3 regions of the Staphylococcus sp. HMSC068C09 genome follow, and region 3 is predicted to be linked to each of the others. Evidence: predicted binding sites of a transcription regulator. Region 3 holds the regulator's gene; each other region holds the start of a gene.

Region 1 (2,284 bases), on a different contig from region 3:
GTTTTAATATGTACCTAAAAAATAATAACAATAGAAATATAAAACAAAAGCTTACTATGCTCATTATTAATAACTTAGCCATTTCAACACCTTCTTTCAAATATTTATAATAAACTATTGACGCGAATATTACAATTGTAATATTATTGATTTATAGAAATTACAACTGTAATATTGGAGGGTATATTTTGAAAAAGTTAATACTTTTAATTGCAATTGCTTTAGTTTTAAGTGCATGTAATTCAACCAGTTCACATGCTAAAGAGTTAAATAATTTAGAAAAGAAATATAATGCTAATATTGGTGTCTATGCATTAGATACTAAAAGTGGTAAGGAAGTAAAATTTAATGCCGATAAGAGATTTGCCTATGCTTCAACTTCAAAAGCGATAAATAGTGCTATTTTGTTAGAACAAGTACCTTATAATAAGTTAAATAAAAAAGTACATATTAACAAAGATGATATAGTTGCTTATTCTCCTATTTTAGAAAAATATGTAGGAAAAGATATCACTTTAAAAGAACTTATTGAGGCTTCAATGAAGTATAGTGATAATACAGCAAACAATAAAATTATAAACGAAATCGGTGGAATCAAAAAAATTAAAAAACGTTTAAAAAAATTGGGAGATAAAGTAACAAATCCAGTTAGATATGAAATAGAATTAAATTACTATTCACCAAAGAGCAAAAAAGATACTTCAACGCCTGCTGCTTTCGGCAAGACTTTAAATAAACTTATCGCAAATGGAAAATTAAGCAAAAAAAATAAAAATTTCTTACTTGATTTAATGTTAAATAATAAAAACGGAGACACTTTAATTAAAGATGGTGTTCCAAAAGACTATAAGGTTGCTGATAAAAGTGGTCAAGCAATAACATATGCTTCTAGAAATGATGTAGCTTTTGTTTATCCTAAGAACCAATCTGAACCTATTATTTTAGTCATTTTTACGAATAAAGACAATAAAAGTGATAAACCTAATGATAAATTGATAAGTGAAACCGCCAAGAATGTAATAAACAAATTTTAATAGTCTAAATGTACTACAAAAACTGATATAATTCTATCTTTCATAAAACTTCATAATATCGAAGAACATATATATTATTTATAATTATATATGTTCTATTTTTTTATGTTCACATTTTTTAAAAGAGAAAATACTATTAACATACCAAACATCATAATTCCAGTTACTATAATTATAAATGCTCGATAATCTTACTCAACTTTTCCATATAGAAAATAACTTATTTTAAATTAATTAATTAATCACATTAAAAAATTATATAATCCTTGCCAAAAAAGAACATACGTTCTACAATGATGATGAGGTGGTAAACATGATTCCAAATCCTAATGCGCCAGATGAATATAAATATGAAACTGATTATAGAAAAATACCAAGAAAATATTTAAACCCTAAAATCCCTCAAGGGCGTGGAAAAATCAAATGGCAAGCTTTTGCGACTCTCCCGCAACAGTTTGAAATTTTAGAACAAATTATAAAGGATCAAAATAAAATAGAAAAACCATTGCTAACACATGATTCATTAGATAATTTAGATCAGATTTTTCAAATAAAAATTCAAAATGATGAGTTATGTACAATCTCATATTGGGAAGACGGTAACATTTCAAAATATACAGGAAAAATTTTAAAAAAGGATGAAATTAGTAATACATTTTCCTTTTCTGATACTAACAATAATATATATAATTTAAATAATGCTAACGTTTGTAGTATCACTTAACACTATTTAAACTTTTAAAAAGTTTAAATAGTGTTCTTATAATTACCTTTTTCGAAATACTTCTAGCAAAATCATTATAAGTATCATACTGATATTAAATATATTATTTTTATCACTGAAAAAAATTTCTACTACTTGGAAAATTGATAAAAGACTTATTATTAACAAAAGTTTATTTAATTTTTCGCTTCTTTCTTCTTCCTTATATGACTGCTCCAATTCAATTAGTGATAATTCTTCTTTGTTTAATTCTTCAATATATTGTGGAGATTTAAAATCATTATTATTCTTTAGATACAAATATAAATATAAACTAGGTAAAAGCTCTGTTCTATAAATAATTGCAATAGATCTCTTGAAATTTAGTATCCATTGTCTAAAATATAGGGCTTCTTTTTTTCCATTTAAATTATATTGTTGATACCCATACAATTGTAATTCATTTAACATAGTTTCTAAGAAAAAGAAATTAGCAGAACTATTGAAATAAAGTGCCATTTGAGAACATTTTTCTAAAACATCTTCT
Region 2 (2,284 bases), 350 kb from region 3:
TTCATTTTAGCCGTATTATTGGGAAAGCAGGCGAATCGGTAGAAATAAGGCATGGTAAATTATATAAAGATGATAGACAAGTGAATAAATATTATGCTAAAAATAGAGATATTAATGATTTCGCATTACGAGATTTAGAAAATACTGATGGGGATATTATTCCACCTGACTCATTTTTAGTGTTGAATGATAATAGTAATACATTAACTGATTCGAGAAAATATGGATTAATTAAAAAAAGTGATGTTATAGGAAATGTATGTCTAAGGTATTATCCTTTTAGATCATTCAACTATGAGTTTAATAAATAGATGAGGTGTTATATTTGAAAAAAGAAATAACAGAATGGATTGTTGCGATAGCTGTAGGCTTATTGCTCGTATGGCTTGTAGTCACTTTTGTTGCCAAATCCTATACAATAAAAGGCGACTCTATGGATCCAACATTAAAAGATGGACAACATGTAATGGTTAACATTTTAGGTTATAAGGTAGGAAACATAAAAAAAGGAAATGTTATTGTTTTCCATGCTAATAAATCTGATGACTATGTTAAAAGAGTGATAGGCGTACCAGGAGATAGTGTGACATATAAAAAAGATCAGCTATATGTTAATGGAAAAAAAGTAAATGAGCCTTACTTAGACTATAATGAAAAACATAAACAAGGAGAGTACATTACAGGATCTTTTGAAACTAAGGATCTTCTTAATGCTCATCCTAAGTCTAACGTTATTCCTAAAAATAAATACTTAGTATTAGGAGATAATCGTGAAGTTAGTAAAGATAGTAGAGCGTTTGGATTAATAGATAAACAACAAATCGTCGGTAAAGTATCATTTAGATTTTGGCCACTAAATGATTTTAAATTTAATTTTAATCCAGATAAGTAGGATATCAATTTAAAAATGAAAGTAGAATGTCAATTCAGGTGAATTCACATTCTACTTTTATTTTATCTACTTTACTTTTTAAGAACGTATGTTCCGTGGTAAAATGAGTTTAAAGGAGTGTGTAGATAATGGAATTAAATACATATCTTGGAAGAGCTGGTACCGGTAAATCGTATCATATGATTAAAAATATTAAACAACAAATGAAAGAAAATCCTCTTGGAGATCCTATCATTTTGATTGCACCTACCCAAAGTACGTTTCAATTGGAGCAATCTTTCGTAAATGATCGAGAGTTAAACGGGAGTTTAAGAACGGAAGTTTTACATTTTGAACGTTTGAGCTATAGAATCTTTCAAGAACTCGGAGGATTAACTGAAACACGTTTAACTAAAGCAGCTATTGAAATGATGATATTCAATATCGTTCAACAACACAAATCAGAAATGAAATTATATCAATCTCAAGCAGATTATTATGGTTTTAGTGAAAAATTAAGTGAACAAATCCAAGATTTTAAGAAATATTCTGTAACACCTCATCAACTTGATTCATTTTTAGAAGATAATGAATTACAAACAAGAACCCGACATAAACTAGAAGATATTTCGCTTATTTATCATTATTTTGAAGAACGATTAAATGGAGAATTTATTACCGCTGAAGACAGTCTTAATTATTTTATTGAAATAATGCACAAATCTGAGTGGATTAAGCATGCTGATATTTATATAGATGGATTTTATAACTTTTCAACACTTGAATATCAAATTATTAAAGCATTAGTACAAAATGCTAAACAAGTTACTATATTATTAACTACAGATGGTAATGAAGATCACTTTAGTATGTTTAGAAAACCTTCTGACGTACTTATTCACTTAAAAGAAATTGCAAATGAATTACATATACCTTTAAATGAACATTATTTTACAACACCATATCGTTTCAAAAATAAAGATTTATTACAATTAGAACAACAATTTGACGCACTTCAAGTTAATCCAACTCAATCACATGGTTATATTGATTTACTTGAGTCATCGAATATGAGAGAAGAAGTTAATGAAATAGCACGACGTATTATTAAAGATACACGTGATAAACACTTTAGATATCAAGATATTGCAATTTTATATAGAGATGAAACATATGCCTATCTATTTGAATCTATTTTGCCACAATACGATATTCCTTATAATATTGATACTAAAAAATCGATGACACATCATCCTATAATGGAAATGATACGTTCTTTATTAGAAGTTATCCAAAGTAATATGGGGCTTAGTCCAATGATGAGACTATTTAAAACCAATATTTTATCTCATCAATTTAAAAATAGTAGTTACTTAATTGATCTATTAGAAAACTTTGTCATTGAACGAGGTA
Region 3 (2,284 bases):
TTTAATTCTTCTAATTCTAAGCTTCCAGAGACATGTAATAAACTATATAGTAAAGCAGAACCATGACCTGCAGATAATATAAATCTATCTCTGTTAAAGTAGTCTTTAGATTGTGGATTAAAGTTTAAGTGGCGAGTCCAAAGCGTGTAGGCCATTGGTGCAGCTCCCATAGGCAGACCAGGATGACCAGAATTTGCTTCTTCAATTGCATCAATACTTAATGCACGTATAGTATCAATAGCTAATTGGTCTTTTTCATTAAACATCTTACATACTTCCCTTCTAGAATTAATCATCTTTTTTATATTATAACTTAAAAATATAGTAAATGATAAGATTATAATGTTAATGATTAAAATGTTATTAACTATTGATCATTCTTTTTACTTTCTTGAATTTTTTTAAGTTTTTCCGGCGTTACATCGTTACCTTCTGGATCAATGACTTTGGTACTTTCAATTTGTTGTTTAAATCCTTCTCTAAAAGAATCTAAATATTGTTTACGCAACTTAGATTGCTCTTTTGCTTCAGCTTCTGTTAAACCTTGCTCTTTTTTCTTTTTTGCTAATTCATTAATTCTATCTATATTTAAATTATTATTTGACATGTCATCACACTTTCTATTCTTTTCTTTAATACATATAAAATACTTAATTAATATAACAAAAAGAGACATAGATAAAAAATCTAAGCATCATAAACTCTTTCTAAAATAAATGAAGTATTTTTATATAATACTTCATATTCCCATTTCTTAGAAGTAATAACTTTTTATCTATATCTCTTAAATATTTATTTAACTAAGGCGAACACTTTATAGTCTGTTTGTTCTGTATTATCGGGTATATCGTTCTTATAATCATCGTTTAAAATCGCTTTTTTAGGGATCGTATGATCGGTAATTTCGTACATGTGTTCCGTATGAGCGTTCTGATATAAGTTAGTAAAAAACACCAGAAAAACGATGCAAGATACTACTAGAACAATTATATTTTTAATGATATTACTAGTATAATTACTAAGCATTTATTTTCACTCCTAGAACATTTGTTTGTATAAATACTTTAACAGAACGAGTGTTCCTAGTCAATAGTATTACGAACAAATGTTTGTTTAAAAAATCAAAAAATGCTATACTATATTAAAATAAACTTAGGGAGTGCCTATATATGAGAGAGTTAACTAAAAGACAAAGTGAGATTTATGATTATATTAAACATGTTGTTCAAATAAAAGGTTATCCACCAAGTGTAAGAGAGATTGGTGAAGCTGTTGGTCTTGCTTCAAGTTCAACTGTGCATGGTCATTTATCTAGATTAGAAGAAAAAGGATATATTAGAAGAGATCCTACTAAACCTAGAGCAATTGAAATCGTGAGTGATCAAAATAATGATATGACTAGAGAAGAAACTATCTATGTTCCTGTTATCGGTAAAGTTACAGCTGGAGTTCCAATTACAGCAGTAGAGAATATAGAAGAATACTTTCCATTACCAGAACATTTAACATCCACACACAATAGTGATGTGTTTATTTTAAATGTTATCGGTGAAAGTATGATTGAAGCGGGTATTTTAGACGGAGATAAAGTAATTGTAAGAAGCCAAACTATTGCTGAAAATGGAGATATTATCGTAGCAATGACTGAAGATGATGAAGCTACTGTAAAACGTTTTTTTAAAGAAAAAAATCGATATCGTTTACAACCAGAAAATAGTGCTATGAGTCCTATTTACTTAGATAATGTAACAGTTATCGGTAAAGTTATTGGTCTTTATAGAGAATTGTAGTTTATCTCTTGTTTGTTACGTTAAAATCTCTTATATATATGTTTAATATACAAAAAACTAGAAGTGCCTAAGCACTTCTAGTTTTATTTTTTATTTAAAATCTCTTTAACTTTATCAAGTATATCTTTTTTCTTATTTTTCTTTGTAGGCATAATATCAACTTCCTTGCAAAAAGAACATACCCCTATATATTATAAATCAAACATTATCCAGCATAGTTTTCTGTCCAAAATGGTTGTCGCTTATTATTAAAATCTACACCTACACCTAATGTATTAACGTGTGTATTTAAAATATTTTCCCGATGTCCTAGAGAATTCATAAGTCCTTCGTGAGCATAAATACTACTTTGTTGACCATAAGCTAAATTTTCAGCAGCAACATTAAATTGTATACCATCACGTTTCATTCTATCGAAAGGTGAATGACCATTTAAATCAGTATGCTCAAAATAATTATTTTTAACCATATCTTCACTATGTTTTCTTGCAGTA

The links. Region 3 encodes LexA, which represses DNA repair genes until DNA is damaged. Its sites were predicted from a motif close to CGAACATATGTTCG; they were not measured.
Region 1: the regulator LexA is predicted to act here: its motif matches at 1,311-1,324, upstream of HMPREF2930_RS08725 (YolD-like family protein).
Region 2: the regulator LexA is predicted to act here: its motif matches at 974-987, upstream of addB (helicase-exonuclease AddAB subunit AddB).

The regions. Positions count from the first base shown of each region.
Region 1 is NZ_KV813766.1:12,299-14,582, forward strand. Features, by position in the region: gene blaR1 (beta-lactam sensor/signal transducer BlaR1) at 1-82, opposite strand, end outside; gene blaZ (penicillin-hydrolyzing class A beta-lactamase BlaZ) at 189-1,034, shown strand; gene HMPREF2930_RS08725 (YolD-like family protein) at 1,348-1,758, shown strand; partial or broken gene HMPREF2930_RS08730 (hypothetical protein) at 1,801-2,284, opposite strand, start outside.
Region 2 is NZ_KV813756.1:180,771-183,054, forward strand. Features, by position in the region: gene lepB (signal peptidase I) at 1-311, shown strand, start outside; gene lepB (signal peptidase I) at 326-892, shown strand; gene addB (helicase-exonuclease AddAB subunit AddB) at 1,021-2,284, shown strand, end outside.
Region 3 is NZ_KV813756.1:529,549-531,832, reverse strand. Features, by position in the region: gene tkt (transketolase) at 1-266, opposite strand, end outside; gene HMPREF2930_RS07315 (DUF896 domain-containing protein) at 368-607, opposite strand; gene sosA (DNA damage-induced cell division inhibitor SosA) at 793-1,026, opposite strand; gene lexA (transcriptional repressor LexA) at 1,170-1,790, shown strand; gene HMPREF2930_RS07300 (CAP domain-containing protein) at 1,996-2,284, opposite strand, start outside.